DNA from 3 places in the Thermoanaerobacter sp. CM-CNRG TB177 genome. Region 2 is predicted to be linked to each of the others. Evidence: riboswitches for the same ligand, from Rfam matches in the RefSeq annotation. Region 2 holds a riboswitch; each other region holds the start of a gene.

What was found. A riboswitch is a leader RNA that binds a small molecule or an ion and turns the genes downstream of it on or off. The one in region 2 is predicted to bind S-adenosylmethionine.
Region 1: linked by a shared signal. The riboswitch ahead of I4N53_RS09805 (homoserine dehydrogenase) and the one ahead of metK (methionine adenosyltransferase) in region 2 are both predicted to bind S-adenosylmethionine.
Region 3: linked by a shared signal. The riboswitch ahead of I4N53_RS07855 (methionine ABC transporter ATP-binding protein) and the one ahead of metK (methionine adenosyltransferase) in region 2 are both predicted to bind S-adenosylmethionine.

What each region holds. Positions count from the first base shown of each region.
Region 1 is NZ_JAFCAC010000077.1:4,101-10,092, forward strand. Features, by position in the region: gene I4N53_RS09790 (response regulator) at 1-801, shown strand, start outside; gene I4N53_RS09795 (response regulator) at 866-1,927, shown strand; gene I4N53_RS09800 (M20 family metallopeptidase) at 1,998-3,176, shown strand; SAM riboswitch class I at 3,313-3,424, shown strand; gene I4N53_RS09805 (homoserine dehydrogenase) at 3,492-4,781, shown strand; gene I4N53_RS09810 (homocysteine synthase) at 4,810-5,992, shown strand, end outside.
Region 2 is NZ_JAFCAC010000042.1:58,657-64,648, reverse strand. Features, by position in the region: gene I4N53_RS02960 (ATP-dependent RecD-like DNA helicase) at 1-1,949, opposite strand, end outside; gene metK (methionine adenosyltransferase) at 2,149-3,336, opposite strand; SAM riboswitch class I at 3,397-3,501, opposite strand; gene thiF (sulfur carrier protein ThiS adenylyltransferase ThiF) at 3,635-4,240, opposite strand; gene I4N53_RS02945 (TIGR00269 family protein) at 4,464-5,366, opposite strand; gene I4N53_RS02940 (MoaD/ThiS family protein) at 5,386-5,580, opposite strand; gene I4N53_RS02935 (rubrerythrin family protein) at 5,838-5,992, opposite strand, start outside.
Region 3 is NZ_JAFCAC010000065.1:51,875-57,866, reverse strand. Features, by position in the region: gene I4N53_RS07865 (MetQ/NlpA family ABC transporter substrate-binding protein) at 1-343, opposite strand, end outside; gene I4N53_RS07860 (methionine ABC transporter permease) at 376-1,029, opposite strand; gene I4N53_RS07855 (methionine ABC transporter ATP-binding protein) at 1,022-2,056, opposite strand; SAM riboswitch class I at 2,127-2,249, opposite strand; gene thpR (RNA 2',3'-cyclic phosphodiesterase) at 2,613-3,161, shown strand; gene I4N53_RS07845 (NFACT family protein) at 3,186-4,898, opposite strand; gene I4N53_RS07840 (Chromate resistance protein ChrB) at 5,097-5,624, shown strand; gene I4N53_RS07835 (MFS transporter) at 5,640-5,992, shown strand, end outside.

The DNA of each region.
Region 1 (5,992 bases), on a different contig from region 2:
AATGAGAATTTTATTCGGACAATCGAACAGGTAATAGGGGCAAGAGAGATACTCAATAGTGAGGAAACGCTGAAAGGTATAAGCTCAATCATTGGTACTTTAAGAGAAAAAGGTCTTTATGAGGGTTTAAGTTTTGCGCTAGAACAAGTAAGAGATACTCAAAAAGCACTAAAAAAAGTAGCTGAAGATAAAAGGCTGGAAAGGGATACATTAGATATTGTGAATTCTTCTTTTTGGGAAGCACAGGTTGGCTCAATAGAGGAAGCCACCGGTCGCTTAGGTGAGTTTAATATAAAGAATATTATTTTAGCTGCCGTAATATTTGGATATATCAACAAAATTAACCCGAGCGTAAACAAAGAGCTTTTGATTAAGCATGCAACGCTTACTAACAGGATAACGGATTTAATTTATAGGCGCCTGTTAAAGAAGAATTTAAGCGATATATATTTAATTGCAGGATTGCTTCATGATATTGGAAGATATGCTGTTTTGTCTATATTTACAGATGATAATGATGAAGTGAAAGCAAATATGCAGACCTTACACCAAGAAATCGGAGGGTATATATTAGACCATCTTGACTTTACGTATCCTGTTATAGAATCGGCACTATTCCACCATTCTCCATCAGACAGTAGGGTGATATACAGGGAAATAGTGTCTGTGGTACATATTGCGGACTATTATGCAGGAAGATATTTAGGGGAAAATTTAGAAATTGATTTAGACGCAGGTGCATTTGATTTTCTTGGTATCTGCAAGGAAGACTGCGATAAAGTAGTTGACGAAATTCATTAAGGTATTTAATGCTGCCGGGAAACTGCAATTTTTCTTAAAAATACAGTGTTGGAGGGAGCTATATATGAAGGGCAATTCAGTTTTGTTTGTGGATGATGACAAAGAGATACTCAATTCACTAAAGAGGGGACTTATTGACGAGGATTATACATCCTTTTTTGCTATGAGTGCAGAGGAAGCCCTTGCAATAATGGAAGAAAATGAAATAAGTGTCATAGTTACGGATATGAGAATGCCCGGAATGGATGGTCTGCAGCTTTTAAAAATTGTCAAGGAAAAGTACCCAAAGACAGTTAAAATTGTATTGTCGGGTTATACCCAGCTGCCTCAGATATTGGCTGCAATAAACCAAGTCGATATTTTCAAATTTATTACAAAACCGTGGAAATTGGAGGAAGAATTTAAAGTTATAATAAGACAGGCAATAGAATATTACAATCTTGAGCGGGAAAAGGAGATGCTTAAGGAAGCGCTTGAAAAAAGAAATATATTATATCAGAATATCCTGAAATCAACAAATGAAAAGCTTAAGCAAAATAAAATGGATTTAGATAGTATAAGGGAAATAAGCAAATTTGTATTTGCTATTCTAAAACAAAAAAGCGGACTGGCCGGTAATTCCGATATGTTGGATGCAATTCAAGTAATTGAGGATTTGTACCTCGAATACCTGAAAACATTACCGACAAGCATTGTGGATTGTGAACCGAAAAAACTTGAAGCAGATTTAAAGAACTGGTTGCATAACAGGAAACTGAATGATTGGATAAATATCAAAGTAAGCGATGATAGTTCTGCTAGGCCTAGAGGAAACTATATACTGATATTTTATATTGTGTCTTCATTAGTCAAGTATTTACTACAATATGTCAAAGAAACCGTTTTGGACTTGTCTATCAATTTAGAGCATAGCATTCTAATCATTATAATATCGGTTAACAAAGAAGGTCATAATCTTAAAACTGATTATAGGAGTGTTTTGACTGAAAGCGAATTCTTATCATTTTTGAATGCTGTTTGTCAGACAATAGACTGTAGTATGTCCATACAAGATCTTAATGAAAGCTTTTTTATAGAGCTGAAATACCGTTCCAATAACTATGAAAAGGGCCATATCGATGGATAAAGATAATTTTGAAAAACTGCGTAAGGATCATATGAATAAATTTTTTTAGATTAGGAGAGTGGCTACAGATATGGAAGGATTGAAAGAGAAAGTCATTTCTTTTATCGAGAGGATTAAGGAGGAAATTTTTGAAGTCGCCGATGAGATATATAAAAATCCAGAGCTTGGAAATCAAGAATTTAAAGCTTCAAAACTGTTGAGGGAAAAAATAAGTGCTTATGGTTTTTTAGTAAATGAAGTCGAAGGACTGCCAACTGCTTTTTTAGCAAGAAAAAAAGGCCAAAAACCCGGTCCCAAAATAGCCTTTCTAGCTGAATATGATGCTCTTCCGAAAATAGGTCATGCTTGTGGACATAACCTTATTGCAGCTGCAAGTTTCGGAGCCGCGGTGGCTTTAGGAGCGTTGGCTGAAGAGCTTTCCGGCGAAGTGATACTAGTAGGATCTCCTGCAGAAGAAACCGATGGTGCGAAGGTGCTATTGGTAGAAAGAGGTATTTTCAATGATATGGACGCGGCCATGATGGTACATCCTGGCAATAGGACTACTATATATACAACTTCTCTTGCCATGGAAGCCCTGGAGTTTACATACACAGGTAAAGCAGCCCATGCTGCCGCCTCACCTCACCTGGGCATAAACGCTCTGGATGCGGTCATCCTTCTTTTTAACGGCATCAATGCCTTAAGGCAGCAACTGAGACCTGATGCGAGAATCCATGGGATAATTGTCGAAGGGGGTCATACTCCCAATATCATTCCCGAAAGAGCTGTCGCCCGCTTTTACGTGAGGGCGAAGGAAAAAAAATATATGCTTGAAGTAAAGGAGAAAGTTATAGCCTGTGCCAAGGGTGCTGAGTTGTCAACTGGAGCAAAGCTTTCATATAGAAATTTTGAACTTGGTTTTGACAACCTAGTAACTAATAAAACTATGGCTGAGGTATTTAAAGCTAATTTAAAAGAATTGGGCTATCACGATATAAGTGACGAAGAAGAAGGCATCGGTTCAACGGACATGGGAAATGTAAGCCAAGTCGTGCCTTCTATCCATCCCCACATAGCCATAGCTGAAAAGGACGTAGTACCTCATAGCCTGGAATTTTTGAAAGCCGCAGGTTCGACCAGAGGTAAAGAGACAGCCGTACTTTCAGCCAAAGTTCTGGCTATGACTGCGCTAGATATAATGACAAGAGAGGAATTACTAAAAAAGATAAAAGAAGAGTTTGAAGAAACCGTCTTGCGACACAAATAGGAAAATGCTTAGGAAGAGAGGTATATTAAAATTTTGAAAAAATTTAATAAAGAGTACAAAAAAAGTTCTTGACTTTACAGTTTCAAAGTGATAACATAGATTACAACATGCAAAATTGAATATATTACACGCAAACCTCTTATCAAGAGTGGTGGAGGGACTGGCCCGATGAAACCCGGCAACCGGCATTTATATGCGTCTGGTGCCAAATCCTGCAGGTTAGATTATTCTAACCTGAGAGATGAGAGGAGTGGCGGATTATTAGGCCCTCTTCTCATTTCGAAGAGGGCCTAAAAATTTGCTTGGAGGTGTGATATGACAGTAAAAATTGGATTATTGGGACTTGGGACAGTAGGGACAGGAGTATATAAATTGATAACTTCAAGAGGAGGTCATATAAAGGAGAGCACAGGCGTTTATCCTGAGATAAAAAAGATACTCGTGAAAAATCTCAATAAGCCCAGGAAAGTGAAGGTGGAAGGACTACTTACTCAAAATGCTGAAGAAATTTTAAAAGACAAAGAGATAAAAATTGTTATTGAAGCAATAGGTGGTATTTATCCGGCTTACGAATATGTTAAAGAGGCTTTGTTTTCAGGAAAACATGTAATTACTGCAAATAAAGAATTAATAGCCCAATATGGAGAAGAATTAAATGAAATAGCAGAAAAAAATAGAGTATTTCTAAAATGTGAGGCAAGTGTAGGTGGAGCTATACCTATATTGCATCAAATTGATAGATTAAAAATCACAGATGAAATAGATTTTGTGGGCGGTATAGTAAATGGCACTACTAATTATATTCTCACCAAAATGACTACTGAAGGTAGAAGTTATGAAGAAGCACTTAAAGAAGCCCAGCAATTAGGATATGCAGAGGCAAACCCCGATTATGATGTAAAAGGTTTTGATGCCCTTTATAAACTTGTTATATTAATGAGGAAAGTGTTCAATATAAATGTGCCAATAAATTCCATACCTAGAAAAGGAATAGACGAAATCACGACTCAAGATTTAAATTACAGCAATAAATGGGGATATAAAATAAAATTGTTTTCCTGGTGCAAAAAAGTCAAAGATGGTATCTTTGCAGGAGTGGAACCAGTTTTAGTCGAAGAAAATAATATTTTGTCAAGGGTAAACGACGTAAATAATGCTATCATACTTAGAGGGGATAGTTTTGGTGAATATGTTTTTGTAGGAAAAGGTGCTGGAGAACTTCCTACAGGGGATGCTGTAGTGGCTGATTTAATTGATATATTGTTAAACTATGATATCAAGGATAATTTGAGGATAAACTTACTTCCAATTCGTCAGGGAAGTTTTACAGATACTTTTTATATAAGGCTTAAACTTTACAAAGAAGATATTTTAGGTTTGAAAAAAGTTTTAAAGTTTTTAAAAGAACAAAGGGTATCAATTGTGGAATCTTCCTCTGAAAATGGTACGTTTGCAGCTATTGTGAAGACAAAGAAAAATGTAGAGGAATTAATAGAAAAATTAGAAGAAATAACCGAAATAAAAGCTTTTTTTAAAGTTTTACAAGAGAATATAATAGAAGAATTAAAGTTAAGTGAATTTGAGGATTTTGTTGAAGTAATTTAAAAAATTTTTGTGAAAGGAGTTAAAAAATATGGCTAAAAAATATGGTTTTTCAACTTTAGCAATCCATGAAGGTTGGGAGCCTGATCCAGCTACAGGTGCCGTAGCCCTTCCAATATTTCAAACTTCTTCCTATGCTTTTAAAAGTACTCAACATGCTGCAGACCTTTTTGCCTTAAAAGAAGAAGGATATATATATTCTCGAATGATGAACCCTACTGTTGACGTTTTTGAAAAAAGAATGGCTGCATTAGAAGGTGGGGTAGGTGCCCTTGCTGTATCCTCAGGTCAAGCAGCTATAACGCTGGCGGTTACTAATATCGCAGGAGTAGGAGACGAGATTGTATCTTCTACCAATCTTTATGGAGGGACTTATAATCTTTTTGCGACTACTTTGAAAAAGTTTGGTATAAATTTTAAATTTGTAGACCCTAAAAATCCTGAGAACTTTAAAAGTCAAATAACAGATAAGACAAAAGCATTATACGTTGAAACTATTGGAAATCCAAAGATTGACGTGGCTGACATTGAAAAAATAGCAGAAATTGCCCACACTGCAGGAATTCCTCTAATTGTAGATAATACTTTTGCAACTCCTTACCTTGCCCGACCTATCGAGTTTGGAGCTGATATAGTAGTACATTCGGCGACTAAATTTATAGGTGGACATGGGACTTCTATAGGTGGAGTTATAGTAGATTCTGGAAAATTTAATTGGGACAATGGAAAGTTTCCAGAACTTACAGAACCAGATCCAAGTTATCATGGTATAAGGTATGTAAAAGATGTAGGTGAAGCGGCTTATATTGTAAAAGCAAGGGTGCAGCTTTTAAGGGATTTGGGTACTGCTTTGAGTCCCTTTAATGCATTTTTATTCGCACAAGGATTAGAGACTCTATCCCTTAGGATGGAAAGGCACAGTCAAAATGCTTTAAAAGTTGCAGAGTTTTTAGCTTCTCATCCATATGTTTCTTGGGTGAGTTATCCAGGACTTAAATCAAGTCCCTACTATGCTTTAGCACAAAAGTATTTGCCAAGAGGGCAAGGAGGAGTCTTGACTTTTGGCATAAAGGGTGGATTAAAAGCGGGCATTAAGTTTATAGAGAGCTTAAAATTATTTACTCATCTTGCTAATATAGGGGATGCAAAGTCGTTGGTTATACATCCGGCTAGCACAACTCATCAGCAGTTATCAAAAGAAGAACAGTTGGCTT
Region 2 (5,992 bases):
TCGTCCAAATCAGAAAAGTCATAAGTAACAAATTTTTCGTCATCAAAATACACAGTCAATTCCTGTAATTCTTCGTCTATTGATTGAATTATTCCTATATCTCCGTTAAACACTCCTTCCCCTTCTTCATCGCCTTTTTTCCATTTTATCTTGTAGTTATTTTTTATCTGCATCACTTTATCCCCCACCCTGAAGACAAATTCCTTCATTGTTTTTTCTGGTTTAGTTTTGTCGTGGGGATTTAATGCTTTTTGCAGTTCTAAATTTAAATTATGAACACCAATTATCCCTTTTCTCATAGGAGTGAGTACTTGAATATCATTAATAGGATGAAACCCATAAGCTTTAGGAAGTCGGTTTATGACAAGCTCCAATATAGTCTTTAATATATCCTCTTGTGTGTTGGCATTTATAAAAAAGAAATCACTATTTTTATCGTTATAGGTTGGATATTCTCCATTATTTATCTTGTGAGCATTTACTACTATCAAACTTTGCTTTTGCTGTCTAAAAATTTCTTTTAAACGTATCACTTTTACTATTCCACTGTCTATTATATCTCTTAGGACATTTCCGGCTCCAACAGATGGAAGCTGATCAGCATCCCCTACTAAAATCAGTTTTGCCCCTATAGGTAGGGCTTTTAATAAAGCATTCATAAGCAATATATCTACCATTGAAGCTTCGTCAACTATTATAACGTCGTATTTTAATGGGTCTTTTTCATTTTTGTTAAAGCCCTTCCCTTCTTCCTCCGAATAAGTATATTCTAAAAGCCTATGAATAGTCTTCGCCTCTTTTCCAGTAGCTTCCGTTATCCTTTTTGCGGCTCTTCCTGTTGGGGCTGCAAGAGCCACTTTTTTACCAGCTTTTTCAAAAATACGTATTATACAATTTATTATCGTAGTCTTTCCTGTGCCTGGTCCTCCCGTTATGACAACAACAGAATTTTTAACAGCTTCTTCTACAGCCAATTTTTGATTTTCTGCTAACAAAATACCTGTTTCTTTTTCAAAATTTCTAATTTCTTTTTGGACATCTATGCCTAAATCTTCATTTTCCATTAGTGTCATGTTAAACAATCTCTCTGCTGTGTGTAATTCAGCTATATAGTAAGGTATATAGTAAATTCCTACAGTATCATCTTCAAAAGTTTCAATATGTATTTTTTCATTTTGTACTAAAAGCACAAAAGAATCCTCTACTTCTTCTTCGCTCACTTCTAACAAACTTGCTGCTTCTTTTTTTAACAATTCTTTCGGCACATAGGTGTGACCATTTGCCGCATACTGCATCAAAACATATCGAGTACCAGAAGATATGCGATATAGAGAATGAGGGTCAACTCCTAGGCTCTCTGCTATTTTGTCTGCAGTTTTAAATCCTATTCCAAATATATCGTCAGCCAATCTGTAAGGGTTTTGCTTAATAATTTCAATCGCGTTGTTTCCGTATTCTTTATAAATCTTTATAGCCATTGCAGTAGAAATACCGTACCCCTGCAAAAACACCATCACTTCTTTTACGCCCTTTTGCATTTCATAAGCTTCACAAATTCTTTTTATCTTCTCATCGCTTAGACCTTTTATTTCTTTTAATCTTTCTGGTGCAGTTTCAATTATATTTAAAGAATCAACGCCAAATTTTTTTACAATTTTTCTTGCTGTAACAGGCCCTATTCCAGGAATTAAGCCAGAAGATAAAAACTTTTCTATTCCTTCCAAAGTGGTAGGAGCCAAAGTTTGATAATTTAAAACCTTAATTTGCTCACCGTAATCAGGATGTTCTATCCATTCACCTTCAATTTTAATTCTCTCTCCAATGTTTACAAAAGGCATATAACCTACAGCAGTGACTACTAAACCTTGGGTACTTAATTCTAAAACCGTATAACCATTTTGTTCATTTCTAAAAATTATTTCTTCAACTACACCCTCTATGTCAATCATAGCCGATTCTCCTGTTTTAATTCTTTTCTTTATTTAATTTTACCTTATATTTAAAGCAAATTAAAGCCAATTCATTTCTTTTTTTCAATTTTTGTGGTATAATTAAGGTAGCGAAGCGTTTACAAAACATAAATTCTATGGCATTTAAAAAAGATATATAAAAAATGCCAGAAGCCCGGGTTTACCCGGGCTTTCAAATTTACATTCCTGCCAATTTTCTTAATATATCTACTTTGTCTGTTTTCTCCCATGGGAGGTCTAAGTCGTGTCTTCCAAAGTGGCCATAAGCTGCAACTTGTCTATAAATAGGTCTTCTTAAATCTAAATCCCTAATTATAGCTGCAGGTCTTAAATCAAAAACTTGTTTTACAATTTCCGAAATCTTTTCATCTGATATTTTACCTGTGCCAAAAGTATCAATACCTATTTCAAGAGGTGTAGCAACACCTATCGCATAAGCTAATTGCACTTCACACTTCTTAGCAAGTCCTGCTGCCACAATATTTTTTGCCACATATCTTGCAGCATAACTTGCAGATCTATCAACTTTTGTAGGGTCTTTACCAGAAAAAGCTCCGCCCCCGTGCCTTGCATATCCGCCATAGGTGTCTACAATAATTTTTCTTCCTGTAAGTCCGCTATCACCTTGAGGTCCACCAATTACAAACCTTCCTGTGGGATTTACAAAAATTTTAGTCTTATCATCTATCATATTTTCAGGAATTATAGGTTTTATTACATGTTCAATAATATCTCTTTCAATAGTATCGTGATCAATCTCAGGTGCATGTTGAGCTGATACTACAACAGAATCTACCCTCACAGGCCTGTCATCTTCATACTCTACTGTTACTTGTGTTTTACCATCTGGTCTTAAATAGCTTAATGTCCCGTTCTTTCTAACTTCGGCAAGTCTTCTCGCAAGCTTGTGAGCCAGCATTATAGGCATAGGCATAAGTTCTTCTGTTTCATCACAAGCAAAGCCAAACATTAAACCTTGATCTCCAGCACCAATAGCTTCAATTTCTGAATCTGAAAGTTCTCCTCTTTTAGCCTCTAAGGCCTTGTCCACACCAAGGGCAATATCCGGAGATTGCTCATCAATAGAAGTGATAACTGCACAAGTATCAGCGTCAAAGCCGTATTTTGCTCTTGTGTAACCGATCTCTTCTATTACCTTTCTTACTACTTTCGGTATATCTACATAACATTCTGTGGTAATCTCACCCATTACTAAAACTAAGCCAGTAGTTACAGCAGTTTCACAAGCAACTCTGGCATACGGATCTTTTTTCAAAATTTCGTCTAATATTGCGTCCGAAATCTGGTCGCAAATTTTATCAGGATGCCCCTCAGTAACCGATTCAGATGTAAACAGTTTACGCATTTTATCTCTTTATTCCTCCTTAAAAGCAAAATAAAACCCCTTCCAAAAGAAGAGGCAAAACCCTCATCTTTCAGAAGCATGCTTCTGAGAGAATTAGCACCTTGTCCTATAGGACAGGTTGCTGGGTTTCATCGGGCTCTTTCCCTCCACCTCTCTTGATAAGAGCGTGTTATTAAATTTTCTGATGTCTACTATAACACACTTTATCTATTATGTCAAATATTTTTATAATAAAGGTGTCAAAAATCTATAGCATGTTAGGTTAGTTTTTCTCAGAAATAAAATTCTTGACAATATTTTATTCAAGCTCACTCACTATCCTTAATACTTCATCTGCCTGCATTGCAGCAACCGCTATGACCTTGGGTGCAAAAGGTTTTTTGTCATTAATTGATGTCACAAAATCGCCTATAATTGCAAAGTCCTTGCCACGCTTTATTTTAATATTTTCGCAGTCGCCAAACCCCGCAACCCCTGAGGCTAAAACCACTTTCTTACTATGCTCATGTGCTTTTCGAAAAATCAGTGTTTTTGTAAGCTCATTGTCAACAGCTTCAACAATTATATCATGTTGTAAGATTAGCTCATCTAGGTTCGATTCATCAATCTTTATGTTTTTAGCTTTTACATTCACAGATGGGTTTATTTTAGAAAGAATATCTTTAAGTGCTGACACCTTTTCTTCTCCCACTTGATAGAAAAAGTAGTTTTGCCTGTTGAGGTTTAAAATGTCTACCTTGTCAAAATCAACTATTGTGAGGTTTTTAATACCGCTTCTTACAAGCATTACTGCAATATTTGAACCAAGCCCACCACAACCAATGATAAGAATTTTCACTTTTGAAAGTTTTTCAAGCATTTTTTCATCAAAATAGTTTTTAAGCATCATGTCAAATAAGTTCATGCATTTTCACACCCCTTACCCAGTTTGTAACTTCAACTGTGAGTCCTTAAAATCTAATCGCAACTTTGGCAGACTTTAATCAAAAATCAATTCTGCCAACTTTCAGTGTGAAATTCTAAAAATTGTAAAAAATCTGTGGTATCTTTCTTTGGGCGCTTGCATGGGAAAAGGGCTGGACTTTTCGGATTTTTAAAGCTACCAGCCCTTTTTGATTCTAAGTCTACTATTGCTGGTTACAAATTCTCACAAATCTACAAAATGAGCACTCCTCAGTTGTTGTGACCTGACCGCAATTTTTACATTCTTTTAGCTCAAGCCTTTCTCTAACGTCCTGAAAATGCTTTTTGCCCTTTTCAAGGAAGCCACTTAAAAACCTTTGTTTTGTGCCAGGGCTTTCCTCTTCAAGTTTGTTTAGCACTTCTTTATAGAGAATTGAACGTGCCCCAACAGAATGAGGACACTCTTCATGCAAAAATTCAATCTTATTCAAAAGCACATAGTACATGTTTTCTCTCTCTGTTAAAGTATAAAGCGGCTTTACTTTCTTTATAAGTTTTGGATGAGTTTGAGGTAGCACTGGCCCTTGTCTTGCAAGGTACCCTTCTTCCCAGTTCAAGACATTGCCAAAAAGTGTTGCCGCCTCGTCGTCCAAATTGTGACCTGTTGCAACAGCTGAAAAACCTCCGTCATATGCCACTTTGTTGAACAAATATCTTTTAATTGACCCGCATACAGAGCAAGGGCTCCGTCTCAAAGTTTTTGAAAGCTTATATATATCAAGCCCAAACTCTTTTTTGATGTCTTTTACAATAAGTGGAAGGTTATTCTCCTTTGCAAATTTCTCAACAACCTCTTGCGACCTGTTTGAATATTCTCCAATTCCAAGATTTATATACATCGCAACCACATTGTAGCCTTCCTTAACTAAAATGTCCCAAAGAGCCATGCTGTCTTTACCACCAGAGACTACTGCTAAAACCTTTTCGCCTTTTTCAAACATCCTATTTTTTCGGATGTTTTTTAAAACTTGATTCTTGTAATAATGTAAAAAGCAATCAGCACAAAAAGCTGCATTATGTCTCCTTAGAACAATAACAGCCTTTTTTTTGCATCTTACACACTTCAATTATCAAATCCCCTTTCTATTAACCACCAGAGATTACTGATATTACTTCCACTGTATCCTCATCTTGAAGAATTTCATCTGGAGTAACAATCTCTCCATTTTTGACAAAAACATGTGACTCTAAGCTTATATTCAACTCTTTTGCAAGCTTTTCTACACTTTTTGCCCCTTTTATGGTAACTTGATTATTTTTCCCAACAAATATTATTGTCATTTTCAAAACCCCCTATAAAAAACTAATACTAAAAAGCAAATTAAAGCAAATTACAGTATTATTTATAACATACTTCGATTATGCCATCAAGATTTTTTAAAATAATGAGGGCTGCTGCATTTCTCTCTAGTGAAAATGAAGCAGAACCTTGAAGTTTCCATCTAAAAATTAGGTTAAAACTTGGTGTTGACTTTTATTTTCCTTGGTCTTATTATAAATTAGCATCTAAAAAAAGAGCATGCAAAAAGCACGCTCTTTTAGAATTCCACAAATTTCTCTTTTGGCACGCCGCAAATAGGGCACTTTTCAGGTAACACATCAACTGTTGTATAACCACATACAGGACATATGTAAACTTTTGATATTTTAATGTCTTCTCCTTTTAAGGCAGCTTCTTTTGCCTCAGTATACA
Region 3 (5,992 bases), on a different contig from region 2:
TATATGTTAAATCAAGATTATGCTCCTTTGAGAAATCTTCAAGATAAGGGATGTGCTGGAAATAGTTAGCATCTAATTCTTTTTCAGCTAGCTTTAGGTTGGGTTGCACGTAATCTGTGAACTCTACAATCTCTAGAGTAATTCCCTCTTTTTCGAGGAGGGGTTTTACGACGTTTAAAATTTGGGCGTGGGGCACTGGAGTAGCTCCTACTTTGATGGTTGTTTTTGATACGCCCTGGTTTTGGGTTTGTTTGTCGGAAGTGGGTCCTTGTTTTGTTCCGCATCCCGCAATAAAAATTGTTAGAAGGCTCAGTAATAAAAGTGTAGTTAAGAACTTTTTCACATCAATCTCCTCCTTTATTAAAAAAGTAAAATTTACCGATTTTTTGACAGCTGTTTTACTAGTACATCTCCTATGAGTTGAATTAGCTGTACCATAGCTACCAAAATTGCTACGGTATAAAGCATAATGTCGAGCATAAATCGCTGATATCCATATCTTACTGCTAAATCTCCTAGCCCACCACCTCCTATAACACCTGCCATGGCAGAATATCCCACTAAATTTATAGTAGTTATGGTAATCCCTGCGGCTATTGAAGGTAAAGCCTCGGGGACTAGCACCTTGGTTATGATTTGAAGGGGTGAAGCTCCCATAGACTGGGCTGCTTCAATGATACCGCGGTCTACCTCTCTTAATGCTGTTTCGGTAAGCCTTCCCATAAAGGGAATAGCCGCTACCGAAAGGGGAACAATCGCTGCGGTGGTCCCTATAGCTTTCCCTACAAGCAATCGTGTAAAAGGTATAAGCACGATTAAAAGTATTACAAAAGGCACAGAGCGAAAAATATTTACAATAGTGCCTAGTATTTTGTTTAAAAGTTCGTTTTGCAGTATCTGATTCCTGTCGGTTACCATCAGCAGGATTCCGAGGGGTACCCCGAAAATCGTTGCTATGAACGTTGATACCACTACCATGTATATAGTTTGCCACGTTCCGACCAGCAATAAGTTTATAGTTTCAGACATTTTCAATCACCTCCACATCGAGTCCCAGCTTTTTTAGATATTCCAGGGCATCATCTGTTCGATTGTTTTTTCCTCGGAGTTCAACCACGAGAGTACCGTAGGGAGTGCCTTGGATGTGGTCAATGTTTCCGTAAAGTATGTTGGTGTCAACGTCAAATTTTCTTACAATATTGGATATAATGGGCTTTGCTGTAATTTCTCCCAAAAAGCCAATTTTAACAATCTTGCCTTCCAAGTACCCGTGAGACAGATTTTTAATCCTATCTTTTAGTTCTTTAGGAATTTCTGATAAAGTTATAGATTTCAAAAAATTGCGAGCGGTTTCTGTCTGAGGTTTTTTAAATATTTCGAGAAGAGGACCCTGTTCCACCACACGGCTTTTTTCAATGACTGCCACTTTGTTACAAATTTGTTTAATGACATTCATTTCGTGAGTTATCAGCACTATGGTAATTCCCAGCTGCCTATTGATATCCTTTAAAAGGTTCAAAATAGAAAGAGTTGTTTCCGGGTCCAGTGCTGAAGTTGGTTCATCACACAGCAGAACCTTTGGATCATTTGCTAAGGCTCGTGCTATGCCTACCCGCTGTTTTTGACCGCCTGAAAGCTGAGAAGGATAGTTGTCAGACTTGTCGGAAAGCCCTACTAGCTCCAGAAGATTATCTACTTTTTTATCGATTGTCCTTTTGTCCAGGCCGGCAATTTCTAAAGGGAAAGCTACATTGCCTCTGACAGTTCTGGATGATAACAGATTAAAATGCTGGAATATCATGCCTATTTTTTTCCGCATTTCTTTTAATTCAGAGGGAGAAAGCCGAGTCATTTCAACACCATCTATTTCTATCGAGCCGGAAGTGGGCTTTTCAAGCATGTTTATGCAACGCAGAAGAGTACTTTTGCCTGCGCCGCTAAGGCCTATAATTCCAAAAATATCACCTTTTTCTATGTTGAGGTTGACATTTTCCAGCGCTTTGACATTTCCTGAACTTGAGTGGTAAATTTTTGTGAGATTTCTGATACGGATCAAAGAAAGCCCTCCTTTTCCAAAATAAAAATAAAAAACCCTCTTCTGACAGCGCGAAGAGGTTTTTGAAATCCTCTTATCTGCCAGAACTCAACGTTCTGCAGGAATTAGCACCGTGCAGCCGGAAGTATAAAACTTTCGGCCACCGGTTGCCGGGTTTCATCGGGCCAGTCCCTCCACCTGCTCTCGATAAGAGTTTTTATATTATTATTCACTTTAAACAATTTAATTAGAATATTAGCATTGTCCTGGACTTTTGTCAATAGGTCAAAAAATCATGGTGTAAGTGCAAATTTTTTGTAAAAATCAAAAATCAAAGAAAGAGATTGCCTCTTATGAACGATAATCTGAATAGCATTATACTACGATTTGAATTAGATTTCAATAATGATATAATGGAAATATTTAGACATATGCCAGAAGAATAAATTGTGAAAAAGAAAGTAGCAGTAGACCATTAGGATGGACTTTTTTCTGTTATTGTTTGTTATAATTTTAATAAGCACAACAAAAATTCCAATACAATTATTTCCAAGGAAATAGGCAAAGGAGGAGTAACATGAGGACATTTATTGGGATCGAGTTAGGTGAAAAAGCTACAGATGAATTATCGAGATTTCAGGAGGTACTGAAAAATTATACGATAAAAGGAAGATGGACTCATAAAGATAATTTCCATATAACTTTAAAGTTTTTAGGAGAAGTCGAGGCGGAAAGCATAACCGAAATAGAAGATGCTGTTAAAGTTGCTGCAAAAAGTATTAACCCCTTTTATATAAAATTTGATAAAGTAGGTTTTTTTAAAGGTAATAAAGACATGAGAGTATTGTGGGTAGGTACAGAAGAAAATCCTTTTCTTAATAAATTGCATGACAATATAGATGAGGAATTGCATAAAATTGGATTTAAAAAAGATGAGAGAAAATTTACTTCCCACATTACCATTGCCAGAGATATACGTTTAAACATTGGAATAGAAGAAGTAAATAATCTTTTTGAAAAACAAAAGAAAAATGATATTTTGGTCGATACAGTTTTTTTGTATGAGAGTGTTATACAAGAAAATAGAAGAAAATATATTCCTATATTTAGTGTGCCTTTAAGATAAGAAGTAAGATGCTTAAAAAGCATCTTACTCTGGATTTACATAAAGGGTTTTTTGGTTTGTGTATATTACAAAGCCCGGTTTTGCACCAGAAGGTTTTTTTACATATTTTTTTAAGGTATAATCAACGGGTACATTTGAAGAATGTTTCGCTTTGCTATATTTAGCGGCTAATTTTGCAGCTTCTATAAGTGTTGCTTCAGGAACTGGTTTGTTATTTGTCTTGATTATGACGTGGGACCCTGGTATGTCTTTTGTATGAAGCCATATATCGTTAGGATTTGCGAATTTTAACGTTAGATAATCGTTTTGAGTGTTATTTTTTCCTATATATATGTCAAACCCGTCTGAGGATACTACATGCAATGGTTGAGAAAGAGTTTGTCGTGATATTTTTTTCTTTTGTTGCTTATGTATATACCCTTGTTCAAATAGTTCATTTTTTATTTCTTCTATTTCTGATGGCAATGTACAGTTTTCCAGGTTCACTAATTGACCCTCTAAATAAGTTATTTCCTCGAGAGTATCGGATATTTGTTTTTCTATTATTTTATTGGCATTTTTTAACTTGCTGTATTTTTTAAAGTATCTTTGGGCATTTTCTGAAGGGGAATATTTTTTGTCAATGGGTATTTCAATTTCTTCGCCAGTGTAATAGTTTATAGTTTTCAAGTTTTCCATTCCTTTTTTTAGAAGGTGCATATTTGCTGTTATAAGTTCGCCGTAAAGTCTAAAAGTGTCAGCGTTTTTTGCTTCGTTTAATTCTTGTTGAAGTTTATCTAGTTTGTTATAAAGTTTTTCTAAATTGTTGTTGATGATTTTTCTTAAATCCGAGGACCTTGCTTGCAAATTTATTATATTTGCTTTTTCACTGAAAAATTTACAAGCAGCTTGGTTTACTGTAGGGAAATAAGTTTTTGTAATATATTGAGTCAAATCAACACAAGAAAAGTCAATAACTTCATTTTTCTGAAAAGCAATGCATGGTTTTAAATTTAAGCTTAAAACATCTTCATATATTTTTTTTATGTGTTGATATAGATTTTCGATTTGCTCATTTTCTAATGATTCTACAAATCTGTCAGATACATTACATCTAAAAGCAACTTCTCTTGCTAAAGTGGGACTAAATCCTTGCAAAATATCTACTAGAGTTTTTTCAATTTTTTTTGACTTGTAATTATTAACAGCTTCTTTAAAAGAAGGTAGCGAGAGATTATTTATATTTAACTTTTCCTGCAGTGGTGGGTAGACATATTGCCTCCCAGGTAGTACTTCTCTTACTTTACTCATATCGGAATATATTCTTTTTATGCTATCTATTATCGTTTGATTAGCTTTGTCAATTAATATGATATTGCTGTGTCTTCCCATTATTTCAATAATTAGAGTTTTAATTGTTTGATTTTCTAATTCGTCTTTTGTTTCTATATCAATTTTTACTATCCTGTCAAATTCTACTTGTTTTATATCTATTATCCTACCACCCTGAAGAAATTTTCTCAGAAGCATACAAAACATTGGAGGCTCAGCAGGATTTTCTTTATTTTCTTCTGTAAGATATATTCTTGGATAATTTGCATTAGCAGACAATAGCAGTTTATAGTTTTTGCCTTTGTTTCGTATTATAAAGATTAATTCTTCTTTTTCAGGTTGATATATTTTATCAATTCTTCCGCCAACAATTTCTTCTTTTAATTCTTTTGTTATCGCATGTAAAGTTATGCCGTCTAAAGCCATAGTTATAACCTCCAGATTTTATTGTATATAAAAAGTATACCATGAAATCGAAGGGTTTAATAGGGAAAAATTAATTGTATTGATTTTGGTTGTAACATTTGTTACAATAAAACAAGATGTAAAAATAGGAATTAAAGTTTAATTGCCGTAAGTAGAAAATTGAAAAGCAAGAGAAAGAAAGATAGAGGAGGTGGAAAGTTGAAGTGGTTACTTTTTGTGTATAAGGTCCCAAGTGATTCGTCAACAGCTAGGGTTACTATATGGAGAAGAATAAAAAAAATTGGTGCTTTGTATTTACAACAGTCTGTATGTATTGTGCCTTACATGGAAAGGTTTTTAAAAGAAATAGAGAAGTTAAAGTACGAAATTAAAGGTTTTGGAGGAGATTTTAAAGCCTTTGAAGTAGTGGCCCTTGATAAAGAAATAGAGAAAGATGTGGTAAAACAATTTAATCATCAAAGAATGGAAGAATATAGTGAAATAAAGGAACAATGTGAAGAGTTTTTTAAAGAGATTGAAAAAGAGATAGCGAGAAAAAATTTTACTTTTGCAGAATTAGAAGAAAATGAAGATGAGCTGAATAAGTTATATAAGTGGTTTGAAAAAGTAGCCCAAAGAGATGTGTTTGAGTGTGAAATGAAAAAAGAGGTTAAGGATTTATTAGAAAAAGCCAGTCGAGACTTTGAATATTTTGCTTCATTGGTTTATGAAAATAATAAAGAGTGAAGGGAGGCATTTTAATTGTTAAATGTAATTATTTTGGGGTTGACAAGTCTTCTTACAGATATATCTACTGAAATGGTATATCCTCTGATTCCACTTTTTCTCACTTCTCAACTTGGGGCAAGCCCTACAATAGTAGGTATCATTGAAGGGTTTGCAGAAAGTTTAGCTAGTATACTTAAGGTTTTTTCAGGATACATATCTGATAAAGTAGGTAAAAGAAAGCCTTTAGCTATAGCTGGATATTCTTTTTCTACTATAGGAAAAATGTTTTTGTATTTTGCTACTTCGTGGGGATGGGTGTTTTTAGGTAGAACCAGTGACAGATTTGGAAAAGGAATACGGACAGCCCCAAGAGATGCTTTGATTGC